Regions from separate parts of the Limosilactobacillus secundus genome, predicted to be linked through region 1. Evidence: predicted binding sites of a transcription regulator. Region 1 holds the regulator's gene; the other holds the start of a gene.
What was found. The regulator CtsR, encoded in region 1, represses protease genes until heat stress. The targets are predictions, from matches to a motif close to TTGGTCAAAAAAGGTCAAANA.
Positions count from the first base shown of each region.

Region 2: a site for CtsR is predicted at 5,490-5,510, ahead of clpP (ATP-dependent Clp endopeptidase proteolytic subunit ClpP). Genes of this name have one in related genera too.

Region 1 is NZ_JAJGUA010000026.1:92,568-100,915, reverse strand. Features, by position in the region: gene LMB57_RS03120 (GNAT family N-acetyltransferase) at 1-173, shown strand, start outside; lysine riboswitch at 211-385, shown strand; gene LMB57_RS03115 (amino acid permease) at 513-1,988, shown strand; gene LMB57_RS03110 (deoxynucleoside kinase) at 2,087-2,728, shown strand; tRNA gene LMB57_RS03105 (tRNA-Val) at 2,794-2,866, shown strand; tRNA gene LMB57_RS03100 (tRNA-Leu) at 2,874-2,956, shown strand; tRNA gene LMB57_RS03095 (tRNA-Gly) at 3,046-3,117, shown strand; tRNA gene LMB57_RS03090 (tRNA-Arg) at 3,123-3,196, shown strand; tRNA gene LMB57_RS03085 (tRNA-Pro) at 3,242-3,315, shown strand; gene LMB57_RS03080 (alpha/beta hydrolase) at 3,452-4,411, opposite strand; gene adhP (alcohol dehydrogenase AdhP) at 4,704-5,732, shown strand; gene LMB57_RS03070 (CtsR family transcriptional regulator) at 5,906-6,373, shown strand; gene LMB57_RS03065 (ATP-dependent Clp protease ATP-binding subunit) at 6,388-8,348, shown strand, end outside.
Region 2 is NZ_JAJGUA010000032.1:2,081-10,428, forward strand. Features, by position in the region: gene eno (phosphopyruvate hydratase) at 1-1,048, opposite strand, end outside; gene tpiA (triose-phosphate isomerase) at 1,139-1,888, opposite strand; gene LMB57_RS04730 (phosphoglycerate kinase) at 2,006-3,211, opposite strand; gene gap (type I glyceraldehyde-3-phosphate dehydrogenase) at 3,301-4,308, opposite strand; gene clpP (ATP-dependent Clp endopeptidase proteolytic subunit ClpP) at 4,827-5,420, opposite strand; gene LMB57_RS04745 (MFS transporter) at 5,614-6,969, opposite strand; gene LMB57_RS09790 (hypothetical protein) at 7,166-7,297, opposite strand; gene whiA (DNA-binding protein WhiA) at 7,806-8,348, opposite strand, start outside.

The sequences.
Region 1 (8,348 bases):
AATGGAATAAAGGCATAATGACAACTGCACTTCAAAAATTTATTTCTATTTTGCCATCTAAAATTACGATTCATGCGGAGTGCAAACAAAGTAATTATCGTTCTCAGCGAGTACTTGTTAAATGCGGTTTTACTTATGACAAGGATGACTTATGGCAACGTATTATTAAATAATCGGACTTGCATTTTTATTTGAGTGGGGTATAATTTCATTCGATGAAGAGGTTGCATATTTTATCAGTAACTAGTATTAGGTGAATAAGCACCGGAGTATTAGTGAAAGGGAAATATGCCGAAACACTACTTAGCTTATTTCTGGTAGATGTTGGGCTATAGTCACAATAGGCTATAGACTGTCGCAATAATTGCGGGGCGCTTCCTAAATTGATTCAACGATTAATTATAGGTATTAAGTTGGGTCTTCTGGTGGGGTTACCGATCAGAAGACCCTTTTAATTTATCCTCTTCGAAAATGTTGACGTTAAGGCACACAAATTTGGAGGAAATATATTTATGGCAGATGAATCTAAGTCGACGGGTCATATGGAACGGACATTACAGACACGTCACTTGTCCATGATTGCTCTTGGTGGGACAATCGGTACTGGACTTTTTATTGCCAGTGGATCCGCTATTTCAACTGCAGGACCTGGTGGAGCATTAGTTGCATATGGAATTATGGGAATTATGGTTTATTTCCTAATGACGAGTCTAGGTGAAATGGCAACATATATGCCATTGACGGGGTCGTTTTCAGCTTATTCGACGAAATTTGTTGATCCAGCACTAGGTTTTGCTCTTGGTTGGAACTATTGGTTTAACTGGGCAATTACAATCCCCGTTGATGTTACAACTGCGGGTATTGTAATGAATTATTGGCTTCCCAATGTTCCAGGCTGGATTTTTAGTGTAACAGTGATGGCGTTAATTTTCTTAATCAATTATTTATCGGTACGATCCTATGGTGAAACTGAATTTTGGCTTGCTTTAATCAAAGTGGTCACAGTTATCGTATTTTTAATTGTTGGTGTTGCAATTATTTTTGGAATTATGGGCGGCAAGCCTGTTGGATTAAGCAACTTCCACTACAAGCAAGCACCGTTTGTTGGGGGAGTGCCAGCAATTATTAGTGTTTTCTTAGTTGCTGGTTTCTCATTCCAAGGAACAGAATTAGTTGGAATTACTGCTGGTGAAGCTGCTACACCAGAAAAGTCTGTCTCCAAGGCAATCCATTCAACTTTCTGGCGAATTTTACTTTTTTATATTTTTGCTATTTTTGTTATTGCTTGTATCCTGCCTTACACAGATAAGAACTTATTGAATCAAGATGTTTCAAACATTACAATGAGTCCATTTACAATTGTGTTTAAGCGAGCGGGATTAGCCTTTGCAGCTAGTGCAATGAATGCGGTTATCTTAACTGCCGTCATTTCTGCTGCTAACTCTGGTTTATATGCCTCAACCCGGATGCTTTATTCACAAGCACGTGAAGGATATGCATGGCGGATTTTTGGTTATGTAAACCGGCGTGGTATTCCAATTTATGCTTTACTAGGAACAATGGTTGTCTCATTAGCAGCCTATGCAACCCAATTTATTGGTCCAAAAGCTTATAACTATTTAATTGGTGCATCAGGATTGTGTGGATTTATTGCATGGTTAGGAATTGCAGTTTCCCATTATCGTTTTAGAAAAGCTTTCCTTAAGCAGGGACATACGCTTTCCGAATTGAAGTATCACGCAACAGGATTCCCATTCGGTCCAGTATTCGCACTTGCTTTATGTATTATCGTTATTTGTGGTCAAAACATCGATGCTTTTGTAAAAATGGATTGGCAAAACATCTTGATTACTTACATGGGAATTCCATTATTCTTAATTCTTTTCTTCTACTACAAGATTCGTTATAAGACGCACTTGATTCCGCTTGATAAGGTTGATTTATCACGGCGAACAAAGGGTGAATCGTACGAACCAGAAGATGATTAATAAAATAAAAAGGAACGAGAAAATACTCGCTCCTTTTTATTTTAAATGTTAGAATTGTTTTCGTTACTTTTTGAATTTGAAACAGGGGGAAATAACTAATGATTGCTTTAGCCGGGACAATCGGTGCAGGAAAGACTAGTTTGACAAAGCTGTTGGCAGACCATCTTAATAGTCAGGCTTTCTATGAATCTGTTGACGATAATAAAATTTTGCCGCTTTTTTATAAAGATCCTAAAAAATATGGTTTCTTATTACAGATTTACTTTTTAAACAAGCGGCTTGATGAGATTAAAGATTCATACTCGAATGATTTAAATGTTTTGGACCGGTCAATTTTTGAAGATGCCTTATTATTCAAGTTAAACGCGGATATGGGCCGAGCTACGGAAACAGAGTCAAATATTTATTCTTCATTATTAGGTAATATGATGGAAGAATTACCAGAGCAACCACACCAAAAAGCCCCCAACCTTTTAATTACAATTAGGGTTTCATTTGAGACAATGCTTGAACGGATTAAGAAGCGGGGACGTTCATTTGAACAAATCGCTAATGATCCTTCCTTATATTCATATTATAAGAATTTAAACGAACGTTATGTTCAATGGTATGAGGATTATAATGAAAGCCCTAAGATGGTTATTGATGGCGATAAATATGATTTTGTTGAAGATCCGGCTGCAGCTAAGAAGGTCTTAGCCATGATTGATGAAAAATTAATTGAATTAAATCTTAAATAGGATTTGACAAAAAAGTATATAGATGATATATTAAATAGGCTGATTTATATAGCAAGCCTATTTATGGAGGATTAGCTCAGTTGGGAGAGCATCTGCCTTACAAGCAGGGGGTCACAGGTTCGAGCCCTGTATCCTCCATTAATTTGCGGATGTGGCGGAATTGGCAGACGCGCAAGATTTAGGATCTTGTATCATTTTGATGTAAGGGTTCAAGTCCCTTCATCCGCATTTAATATTTTTTGAAATTCTTGTTGACATTGATGAGATTTTCGTGTAATATTAATAATCGTTGATAGGAAATAACTTATCAGAGACATGCGGAAGTAGTTCAGTGGTAGAACATCACCTTGCCATGGTGGGGGTCGCGGGTTCGAATCCCGTCTTCCGCTTATATGCACCCATAGCGCAATTGGATAGAGTGTCTGACTACGAATCAGAAGGTTGAAGGTTCGACTCCTTCTGGGTGCACTAATTATAGTAAGCGTGACAGTTTAACTGTTACGCTTATTTTTTCGGAATTTAGCTCAGCTTGGTAGAGCGCTGCGTTCGGGACGCAGAGGTCGCAAGTTCAAATCTTGTAATTCCGATAAGTTAAAAAGACTGTTATCACTCCTATACATAGAAGTGATAGCAGTCTTTTACTATTAACTTCCGAAAATATTAAAAATAAAATGCCAATCAGCATTCTATAATTGAGATGCTGATTGGCATTCTGTCATTTGATTATGCATTGAAACTATCTTTTATAAACTTCGAAATTTGATCTACTGGAATTTTCTCCATCTTATCATAAAGATCAATATGCTCACAGTCTTCTACGATCAATCGTTGCTTTGGTTGGTTAGCAAGGTAATAAGCTCGTTCGGAATAAGATCGGGAGTGAGCTTTGTCTCCATAAATAAATAGGATTGGTCGTGGTGAAATTTCTTTAATATAGTCTAAGGCAGAAAATTCAAGCATGGCTAAATTAGAAGTAGTTGTTGCGGTTCCACGTGCATTTGGATGGAAACCGCGCTTAAGAGCATAAAAACGAAGCCACTCGTTTGTTAATTCATCATGATTTGGCAAATCGTCAATACTATCATATGGTTCTTCTGGGAAGGATGGATGATAGTCAGGTTGTCCATCTTCAAAATCATCCCACCGTTGTTTTGATAATTGATCTTTAAGTTGGAATAATTGTTCAGGAGCAAGATTAGCCATTTCACGAATATCTGTCATATCATACATTGAAATTGTCACAACAGATTTAATTCGTGTATCAACAGCTGCAGCACTAAGAGCAAACCCAGCTCCCCCACTGATACCGATAACACTAATTTGATCACGATTGACATGTTTTGCTTTTGTGCCTAAATAGTCAACTGCGGCACTGAAGGATTCTGCATACAAATCTGGAGAAGCAACATGACGAGGTTCGCCGGCTGACTCGCCCATGTACACTTGATCAAATGCGAGGGTAACAAAACCTAATTGAGCAAACGTATTTGCATAAATTGCGGCTGCCTGTTCTTTTGTGCTTCCATACGGTGCCCCGATTATGATGGCAGGTAACAATTTGTCTTCTTCTAGATCCTTAGGGGTATAGACATCAGCAGCAATTGCCATTCCATAACGATTATTGTAACGAACATGTTGCCGTTCTACATTTTCGCTTAGTTTGGTGATATATCCATAAGACATTATTATACTCACTCCTTTATCTAATTGATTAAATTATAACATTCATTATTAATAGGGAACGTCTAAAGTTATAACGATAAAGTTTTAGAGATAATTAGTAAGTGATTTACTATACAATATGAATTAAATTGATTTACTGAGTTTTGTCATTGTTATATCAATATTTTAAATAGAAAAGAAAATTATTCATTTTGACAAATGTGCAAAATTTCACTTTAAATTTGTCTAGGAGTTATGGTACTATAAGCATTGTAAAAAGTAATTTGTTTATTAATAAAGGAGATCTTACCTTATGAAAGCTGCTGTTATTAATGATCCAGTAGACGGTTTTGTTACTGTTAAAGATGTTCAACTGCGGGATTTGAAGCCCGGTGAAGCTTTAGTTGACATGGAATATTGTGGCCTTTGTCACACTGATTTACACGTTGCTGCTGGAGACTTTGGTAAGAAGCCAGGTCGTATTATCGGTCATGAAGGGGTTGGCCGTGTATCTAAAGTTGCCCCTGGAGTTACTTCCTTAAAAGTTGGCGATCGTGTATCAATTGCATGGTTCTTCAAGGGGTGTGGACACTGTGAATATTGTTTAACAGGTCGTGAAACTCTTTGTCGTAACGTTCTTAATGCAGGTTACACTGCTGACGGTGCAATGGCTGAGCAATGTATCGTGCCAGCTGATTACGCTGTTAAGGTTCCAGAAGGTCTTGATCCTGTTGAAGCTACTTCATTAACTTGTGCTGGTGTTACGATGTACAAAGCATTAAAGGTTGCTGACATCAAACCAGGTCAATGGGTATCAATCGTTGGTGCCGGTGGTTTAGGTAACTTGGGAATTCAATTTGCTCACAACGTATTTGGTGCTCATGTTATCGCCGTTGATGGTAATCCTGATAAGCTTGAAGCTGCTAAGAAGAATGGTGCTGAAATTTTAATTAACCGTCATGACGGTGATGTTGATAAGCAAATTCAAGAAAAGGTTGGCGGTGTTAATGCTGCTGTAGTAACAGCTGTTTCTGCATCAGCATTTGACCAAGCGGTTGATTCACTTCGCCCAGATGGTAAACTTGTTGCTGTTGCTCTTCCACAAGGTGACATGAAGCTTAACATTGCTAAGACGGTTCTTGATGGTATCATTGTTGCTGGTTCACTAGTTGGTACCCGTCAAGACTTAGCTGAATGTTTCCAATTTGGTGCCGAAGGTAAGGTTCACCCAATTGTTAAGACTCGTAAGTTAAGCGAAATTAATGATATGATCCAAGAACTTAAGGATAACAAGGTTGTTGGTCGGAATGTTGTTGATTTTGTTCACAACGATAACGATTAATTAAAAAAGTAGTTCATATTTAATTCTCTAAAAGACTAGTGTTGCACTTGAATGCTTCACTAGTCTTTATTATTTTCTTAAATGTGTAACTGAATGGTCATACAGGTAGGCGCCGACTCTAAAAGTGTGTTAAAATAATGGTCAAGATTAGTCAAAAGAGCCGAGGTGATATAATGGAAAATAAAAGTATTTCAGATATTATCGAAGCATACTTAAAAGAAATACTTGGTGACTCAGCTCAGGTCGAAATTCGTCGTTCTGAGATTGCCAACCAGTTTGATGTGGTACCGTCACAAATTAATTATGTTATTAAGACTAGGTTTACCATTCAAAATGGTTATTTAGTAAAGAGTAAGCGTGGAGGCGGCGGATACATTCGAATCGAGCGAGTTAATTTACTTGATGATGTAAACGTGCTAAACTCACTTATTCAAGCAATTGGCGACTCGGTTCGTGAACGTGATGCTTTTGATATTGTTCGAACGTTATATGAAGAAGACGTGATTACGAGGCGTGAAGGAGACCTTATGCTTGTTGCATTATCTAAACAAGCGCTAGCAGTTAATGATAGTAAGATTGAAGATCAACTTCGCGCTCGTATATTAGTATCATTCTTGAATCGACTTCGCTATGAAAGTTAAAAGGGGGATTGTACATGGATAATATGTTCACGCCAAGTGCAAAGCATGTTCTAGCAATTGCACAAGAACAAGCGAAATACTTTAAACACCAAGCAGTAGGGACTGAACACCTTTTGCTTGCCCTCTCAATGGATAAAGATGGGATTGCTAACAAAATATTTGAACAATTTTCTATTACAAGCGATGATATTCGTGAAGAAATTGAACGCTTGATTGGCTATGGAACGCTGGAAAATCTGGGAGCTTCAGATTATCTTCCATATTCACCAAAAGCAAAGCAGGTATTATCATTAGCTGGGCGAGAAGCTCAACAAATGCATGCATTAAAAATTGGCACTGAACACTTGTTATTAGCATTAATTGCGGATGAAAGTGTCCTATCTTCACGAATCTTGTATAGTTTAGATGTTGTTCCGCGGCAGATGAGAAAAGTAATCTTACGTCGGTTGGGGATTGCTGATAGTCAGCAACGCAATTCTAATCGTCAATCATCTCGTCGACGGCCCCAGCAAACTGGTACACCAACATTAGATAAACTAGCTCGTGATATGACAGCACTTGCTCGGAACGGCCAGCTTGATCCTGTAATTGGTCGAAATAAGGAAGTTAAACGTGTGGAACAAATTCTCAGTCGCCGTACCAAGAATAACCCTGTTTTGATTGGAGAACCGGGGGTAGGGAAAACGGCGATTGCTGAAGGACTTGCTCAGCGGATGGTTGATGGTAAGGTTCCAGCTGAATTGGCTAATAAACGTTTGATGATGCTTGATATGGGATCATTAGTTGCAGGTACCAAGTATCGAGGAGAATTTGAAGATCGTCTTAAAAAAGTAATTGATGAAATTCAAAATGACGGGCATGTGATTCTTTTTATTGATGAACTCCATACCTTAATTGGTGCTGGTGGCGCTGAAGGTGCAATTGATGCATCCAATATTTTGAAACCTGCCTTGGCACGAGGCGAGTTGCAAACAATTGGTGCTACTACGCTTGATGAATATCAGAAATATATAGAATCGGATGCGGCACTTGAACGACGCTTTGCCACTGTTCAAGTTGATGAGCCGACTACTGACCAAACTCTACAAATCCTGCGAGGACTGCGACCAAAGTATGAGGAGCACCATCATGCTAAGATTACCGATGAAGCGCTAGAAGAAGCAGTTAAATTGTCAGATCGTTATATTTCGGATCGGTTCTTGCCGGATAAAGCAATTGACCTTATTGATGAATCGGCAGCTATGGTTCGAATTGATGCTGAAGATAAGAAAAATCATCAGCCTTCATTAGAAAGTCAGTTAGAAGATTTGAGAACCCAAAAAGAAGAAGCAATTGATAATCAAGACTTTGATCGTGCAGCTACTCTTCGTCAACAAGAATTAGCACTAAAAGATAAGATTGACCGCAAAAAGCAACGCACTCAACAAAAGGAATCTCATAACTATAAATTGAAAGTAACTGGTGAAAACATTGCGCAAGTTGTTGCTGAATGGACAGGGGTTCCTTTAACTCAATTGAAGAAGAGTGAGAGTGAACGACTGGTTAACTTGGAAAAGGTTCTTCATCAACGAGTAATTGGTCAGGATGAAGCAGTTACCGTAGTCGCTAAAGCAATTCGTCGTGCACGAAGCGGTCTTAAGGATCCTAGTCGGCCAATTGGTTCTTTTATGTTTTTAGGACCAACTGGGGTAGGAAAAACAGAGCTTGCCAAGGCATTAGCTGCTGCAATGTTTGGCTCGGAAGATAATATGATTCGGATCGATATGTCAGAATACATGGAAAAATATAGTACTAGTCGCTTGATTGGTGCTGCTCCAGGATATGTCGGTTATGACGAGGGTGGCCAATTAACTGAAAAAGTACGGCAACATCCATATTCAGTTGTCTTATTAGATGAAGCTGAAAAGGCACATCCCGATGTATTTAATTTATTACTTCAAGTTTTAGATGATGGTTACTTAACTGATGCAAAAGG
Region 2 (8,348 bases), on a different contig from region 1:
TTTCAGTTAAAGTACCAATTTGGTTAAGCTTGATTAAGATTGAGTTAGCAGCACCCATTTGGATACCCTTCTTCAAGTAATCAGTGTTAGTTACAAAGAAGTCATCACCAACAAGTTGAACCTTCTTACCTAACTTATCAGTAATAGTTACCCAGTCATCCCAGTTGTTTTCGTCAATTGGGTCTTCAACAGATACTACTGGGTACTTTTCAATAATACCGGATAAGTAGTTAATCCATTCTTCAGTGGTGTATTCTTCACCAGTTGACCAACGAAGCTTGTACTTCTTGTCTTCGTCGTTCCATAATTCTGAAGCAGCAACGTCAAAGGCAATGGCAATGTCCTTACCTGGCTTGTAACCAGCATCTTCAATAGCCTTGATTAAGTATTCGAATGGTTCTTCATTGTTAGCAAAGTCAGGAGCAAATCCACCTTCGTCACCAACAGAGGTTACTTTACCAGCAGCTTCCAATTCCTTCTTCAAGGCGTGGAAAGTTTCTGAACCCCAACGAATAGCTTCACGTACAGTTGGTGCACCAACTGGCATGATCATGAATTCTTGGAAGTCAACCTTGTTATCTGAGTGAGCACCACCGTTAATAACGTTCATCATTGGTGTTGGCAATACATGAGCGTTGAAACCACCAAGGTAGTTGTAAAGAGGTACTTGTAATTCGTCAGCAGCAGCCCGAGCAGCAGCTAATGAAACAGCTAAAATAGCGTTCGCACCTAACTTACCCTTGTTTGGAGTACCGTCTAACTTAATCATTGCCTTATCGATAGCGATTTGGTCAGTAACTTCCATCCCTACGATTTCCTTAGCAATAATGTTGTTTACGTTTGAAACAGCCTTTAAAACACCCTTGCCGCCAAAACGGTTCTTGTCGCCGTCACGTAATTCAACAGCTTCGTGTTCACCAGTTGAAGCACCTGAAGGAACGATACCGCGACCTACACCACCGGCTTCTGTGTAAACTTCTGCTTCAACTGTTGGGTTACCACGTGAATCAAGGACTTCACGTGCATAAATATCTGTAATGAGTGACATTTGATGAATCTCTCCTCTGTCATTTATTTGGAAAGCAATTCCACTTAACATTGTATTATTTTACACAATTAAAAACAAGCATTTAACAGACTAATGGTGAACTAATTGTAAAAATGTTTCTGGATTTAAGCTCGCTGTTCCAACTAAAACACCATCAATATCATTTTTTGCCATTAATGCATTGATATTAGAAGTTGTTACACTGCCTCCATACAAAATTCGAACATTATTTGCAACTTTATCTCCATACATATCACTAATTGTCTGCCTAATTAAGTAACAACCCTCTGCTGCCTGATCTGGATCAGCACTCTCGCCTGTCCCAATCGCCCAACTAGGTTCATAAGCAACCGTAACATGACAAATTTCATTATTGGTCAATCCATGAAGATCTGCGAGAATGCGGCTCACCACCCAATGAACTTTCTTTCCAGCAACTCGTCGACGCATGGTATCATCACAGCAAACAATCGGACATAACCCGTTTATTAATGCCGCCTTTACTTTTCTATTAATTAATTCATCAGTTTCATTAAAGTAAGTTCGACGTTCAGAATGGCCTAAAATTACATGATGGATTCCTGCTTGGTATAAAGCATATGGACTTGTTTCACCAGTATAGGCTCCCTCATTCTTATAGTAGCAGTTTTCTGCCATTATTTTTAACGGGGATTCTTTAGCTGCTTTAACCATTGGTACTAAACAAAGAGTAGGAGCAGCAATTGCTGTTTCAAGTTGGTCGGCAGGCGGAAGCTGATTTTTTACTGCTTCGATAAAAGAGACAGCTTCTTGAACATCTTTATGCATTTTCCAATTGCCAGCAATAATCGGTACTCTCATTGTTGACCCTCCCATCTACTATTTTATTGTTAATACCAAGATACGGTAAGAGGCTGAGAAAAGCAAAAGTTTTCTCAGCCTCTTATATAAGATTTATAAATAGTAGTTAAACATTAATTATTTGTCAGAAATTGCGGCAATTCCAGGTAATTCGTTACCTTCAAGGTAAGTTAATGATGCACCACCACCAGTTGAAATGTGAGTAAGCTTGTCAGCAACCCCCAATTCCTTAACAGCAGCAGTTGAGTCTCCGCCCCCAACGATTGTTGTAGCATCCGTTAATGTACCAAGGAATTTACCAATTTCAAGCGTTCCCTTAGCAAAGTTTGGCATTTCAAATACACCCATTGGTCCATTCCAAACAACAGTCTTGGCATCTTTTAATACGTTCTTGAACTCTTCAACAGACTTAGGACCAATATCAAGGGCCATCCAACCGTCGTCAATATCACCTTCAACAACTTTTGTATCAGCATCATTGTTGAACTTATCAGCTACTACATTATCAATTGGCAATACAAGCTTGTCGCCAGCTTTATCTAAGATTTGCTTAGCAACGTCAATCTTGTCTTTTTCAACAAGTGAGTTACCAACTTTGATTCCCTTAGCAGCGTAGAATGTATAAGCCATTCCACCACCGATAATAATCTTGTCTGCTTTGTCAAGAAGATTATCAATAACACCAATCTTATCAGAAACCTTTGCACCACCAAGAATGGCAACAAATGGACGTTCAGGATTATCTACAGCATCACCTAAGAACTTGATTTCCTTTTCCATCAAGTAACCAGCTGCTGCCTTGCCTGGCATATTAGTAGCAATACCAACATTAGAAGCGTGCTTACGGTGAGCTGTACCAAAGGCATCATTTACAAATACATCACCAAGAGAGGCCCAGTACTTACCTAATTCAGGATCATTACCAGATTCACGCTTTACATATTCGCCATCCTTAACATCTTCATAACGGGTGTTTTGAACAAGCAAAACATCCCCATTCTTCATGTTATCGATAGCATCTTCTAATTGCTTACCTTCAGTAACTGGAACAAATGTTACTGGCTTGTTTAGTAGGTTAGAAAGACGTTCTGCAACTGGACGAAGTGAAAGTCCAGGCTTATCTTCTTCTTTTTTAATCCGGCCAAGGTGTGAGAATAAGATTGCTCGACCACCGTGGTCAATAACATATTTAATTGTTGGTAAGGCAGCAACAATTCGGTTGTCGTCACCAACAACGCCATCTTTAATTGGAACATTAAAGTCAACACGCATTAATACTTTCTTGCCTTCTAAAGGAAGGTCTTCAACAGTTAATTTAGCCATTGTATTATGTCTCCTCTTCTTTTGATAAAAAAAGCGGGCGGAGTAGTCCTCCTCCCACCTTAATCAAATTAGTTTAATTTTACTTCAAATTAAAGAGTAGCAAAATGAAGCAAAGTCCGGATCATGTTGCTAGTGAAACCGTATTCGTTGTCGTACCAAGCAACAGTCTTAACTAATTGTGAACCATCGTCACCTTCCATAATTTCAGTTTGGGAAGGATCGAATACTGAACCGTATGTTGAACCGATAATATCAGTTGAAACAATTTCATCTTCAGTGTAACCGAATGCTGGGTTAGTAGCCTTCTTCATAGCATCGTTGATTTGGTCAACAGTAACCTTCTTGTCTAAGATTGAAACAAGTTCAGTTAATGAACCATCAACAACACCAACACGTTGTGCGTGACCTGAAAGCTTACCGTTTAATTCAGGAATAACTAAACCAATAGCCTTAGCAGCACCACTTGAGTGAGGAATAGTGTTTACACTTGCAGTACGGTTGTTACGCATCTTCTTACCACGAGGGCCATCAAGAATAGCTTGAGTAGAAGTAAATGCGTGGATAGTAGTCATAGTACCAACCTTAACACCAAATTCGTCATTTAAGACCTTAGCCATTGGTGCCAAGCAACTAGTAGTACATGAACCAGCTGATACGATAATGTCATCCTTAGTCAAAGTATCAAGGTTAACACCAGGAACAACAGTTGGGATGTTACCAGCAGGTGCTGAAATCAATACACGCTTTGCACCAGCGTCAATGTGTGCTTGTGACTTTTCAGCAGAGGTGTAGAAACCAGTACATTCAAGAACAAAGTCAACACCATCGTTCTTTACCCAAGGAATGTTACGAGCATCGCGTTCAGCGTATACAGGGTATTCCTTACCATCAACAACAATACCAGTATCAGTAGATGTAACTTCACCTGGGAACTTACCATGAGTTGAGTCATACTTAAGTAAGTAAGCCAACATAGAAGGAGTAGTCAAATCGTTGATTGCAACAACTTCAATATCATTTGTGTTAAGTTCGTGAATCCGACGAAATGCTAAACGACCAATACGGCCAAAACCGTTAATACCAATTTTTACAGTCATACTGCAAATTCCTCCTTTAGGAAAAAACATAATTAGTGTACTTGCTTAGTTTATCACATTACATCAGCATCGCAACTCTCAACCATTGTAAGTGACGCAGTGGGAAGGTCTAAGCAACAATACAACTTCTACGATACTTATGATACCATCTTCAAAAAAATTGTCTATTCAATCACAACATTTTTCTGATGTAAGCGTTATTTTGATTAATTTTTTCAAATAATGCTTGCAATTCATTTTAACTTAAGATAATATAATATCTGTTGACGCGCCCTTAGTGTAATGGATCGCACGTGAGATTCCGGTTCTCGAGATCCGAGTTCGACTCTCGGGGGGCGCATTTTTATGAGACTGTTGAAAAAATTTTTCAACAGTCTTTTTTATTTTTAAGATATTATGGAACTATTTTCGCGTCGCTACAAGGCTGTTAATTTTCACTTGCCTTTTTGATAATTCAAAAAAAAGATCTCCGTCATTCGAAATTAATCGAATAATTGGAGATCTTTTTATTTATCCCTTTACTTTAATTTTGAATTATTTTCCATTACACCATCAAGTAAGCCGTAATCTACTGCTTCTTGTGCTGTCAAGTAATGATCACGTTCAGTATCAGCCTGGATCTTCTCGATAGGTTGACCAGAATTCTTAGCAAGGATCCCGTTAAGCATCTTCCGTGTTTTCAAAATTTCAGTAGCAGCAATTTCGATTTCAGTCTGTTGACCTTGAGCTCCACCAGATGGTTGATGAATCAAAACTTGTGAGTGTGGTAATCCAAAACGCTTACCCTTAGCACCAGATGATACTAATACACTGGCCATAGAAGCAGCCATCCCGATTACAATAGTTTGAACATCAGCCTTAATAAAGTTCATCGTGTCATAAATTGCCATTCCTGAGGTAACAACACCACCAGGTGAATTAATGTATAAGTAAATATCTTTAGTTGAATCTTGCGCATCAAGGAATAAAAGTTGCGCAACAATTGAATTTGCCATTTCGTCTTCAATTGGACCAGAGAGCATAATAATACGGTCCTTCAGAAGCCGTGAGTAGATGTCATAAGCACGTTCACCACGGGATGATTGCTCAATGACAGTAGGTACTAAATTCATAATATGGCCTCCTTAATAAATTAGCACTCGTTAGTCTTGCATGCCAACGGATAATAATACTATACTCGATTGGTCAAAAAAGGTCAAATGTTTTAACTATTATTTAATATTTTTTTGTAAAACATTCTTGACTATTATAATTAAATCAAAAAACAAGGCTAAAAATTCTTCAAAGCCTTGTTTTAGCGAAAATTTAATCTTTTTTGTCAGAAGCGGCTATCTTTTCAGCACGACGTTCAGCAATAAAAATATAAACCAATAATAGAAATGCTAGCGCTGAAGCAGTGTATAAAACCATATTACTTGCAAGCCAGCCATATTTGGCTACCAAAATACCAATTAAAGCAGTTGCTAACGTTTCACCAAAAATATATTGGAAAAAGCCCATAAATCCAGTTGATGAACCTACTGCAAATTTAGGAACTGCTTCGTTAACCATTAATCCAACCAATGTTAATGGAGCATAAATTAAAGTTCCCATAACAAAAAGAACACTTACGATCAAAACGTGATTGGTACTAAAGAAATACGTTGTCAAACAAATAAATAAACCAATTACACATAAAATACAAACAATAGCTCGACGTCCCTTTAATGCATCGGAAATTGCTCCCATAATAATTACTCCCGGAACCGCCGCAAGTTCAAAAATACCCACTAACCATTTTGCAAAGTTAGTCGTAAAGCCTTTTGATTCTACAAGATAGCTTGGAATCCAGCTCATTATCCCATATCGAACCAAATACAGGGACATTGATGTTAGGGTAATGGCCCACACAACTTTATTTGTCAAAATATATTTAACAAAAATTTGTGGTAAAGTCAGACTCGTCTCTTCCGAATCAGACTCAGTTCCGTTTTCTAAAACAACTTCATCTCCGGTATATTCAGAAATACTTGGCAACCCAACACTAACCGGCCGATCAGCACCAACTAATAATACAAAGGCCGCAATAATCAGTGAAACCACTGAAGATGTATAAAAGACAGCAGAAATGGAACCTGAAAACATGAATGTTGCTAATTGTACAACAGCAACACAAGCAAAGGCTCCAGCGTTATGTGCAGAAGACCAAATCGAATAAATCGCTCCCCGGTGTTTCTTTCCCCACCATAATTGAACAGAACGCTGGCATGCCGCTGCCCCCATCCCTTGAGCAATTGACATAATTAACATTAGAAACATCATCATATAAAGGCTACGGGTAGATCCTAAACCGAAATTAAGCAGTGCAGAAATAATTAATCCGGTTGCTAAATAACGATTAGTATTACTTTTATCACTTAATGCTCCCATAAATAGTTTTGAAATCCCATAACCAATCCCAAAACACGAAAGCACCATTCCGATATCAGCCGTGGTAAAACCATACTGCTTCATAATTTCATTTTGTTCGGTTGTGAAAATTAAACGAATAATATAATAGCCAATATAACCGATACAAATCGCAAGTAATACTCCTAACTGATGCCAACGATACGAACTTTCAACCTTATCAGCAGGAACCTTTTGCTTCGCCGCTGGAGCTGGTTTTAAAAATTCAAACATACTATCACCTCTTTTATAAACGACACTTTTCTGTAAGCGCTTACCTATATTTTAACATACAAAATACAGTATTAGTGTACAAAAATATTAAAACGTTATTTTTAAAAGAGTCATCTTATTAATTAATGCTTTAGTTTTTTCTTTTTATTAAAAAATAAAAGCTATGCACTGGATTGCATAGCTTTTATAAAATAAATTACTTTTCTTCAGCTGGCTTTTCTTTAGCCCACTTACGAATAGCTTCGATCTTCTTTTCTTTTAATGCTCGCTTATACTTTGAAGCGATTGGGCGACGGCCTTGTACGCCGTATGGGTGTGCTTTACGCATGTTACTTTGCCTCCTTTGATATTAAACGTAAATTAATTAACGTTCCAATTATACCGGTCATTGTTTTAAAAAGCAAGTCTCCCTTAATCCAAAACAACTATCTCGTGAATACCATTTCTAAAAATTAATAATTTATCTAAATTTGATAAACGATTATCTTTGCTATTCCATTAATGGTTTCAGCAATTGAACTATACCAATTCCACAAAGCGCCACATAAATACCGTTATTATAACAGTTGACTTTTAGACCAATCATAGTATGATATAAGATGTAGATGAAAGAGAACAAAGGTGTAAGGTCAAGGAGGATATTATAATGTCAGTAAATAAATTAAACGTTTTTAACGTTACCACCAACTGGAATAAATTAGATCAAGAATGTGCAACAGCCGAATTAGCGCTAATTAGCGAAAGTATAAATAAAAAATAAATTTCACTTAAAGAAGATAAAATAAAACCTTTGAGGATAAGAAAAAAGCTTATTTTTTTCTTATCCTCAAAGGTTTTTATTGTTTAACCTGCGATGTACGCAATTCATCAGCATAAGCATTCAATTTACGTAAACGATGGTTAACACCCGACTTGGAAATCGGACCACCAGGAACCAATTCCCCTAATTCTTTTAGACTAACTTCTTGATGGGCTAACCGCGTTTCTGCAATTTCCCGCAACTTATCAGGTAAGCTGCTAAGACCTACTCGTGAATCAATAAATTCAATATTTTCGATTTGTCGCGTTGACGCATTCGCAATCTTATTCAGGTTAGCATTTTCACAATTTACTAATCGGTTAACTGAATTCCGCATATCTCGTACAATTCGAACATTCTCAAACTGAAGCATTGAGTTAGTTGCACCAATTAATGACATAAAATCAGCAATTTTTTCGGCTTCTTTCAAGTAAACGATAAAGCCACTACGGCGAGCGGTTGTTTGGGCATTTAGGCCAAACTTGTTCATCATCTGAGCAATAATCTCATTATGTTCCTCATAAAGAGAGTATATCTCCAAGTGGTAACGGGAAGTTTCAGGATTATTTACTGATCCCCC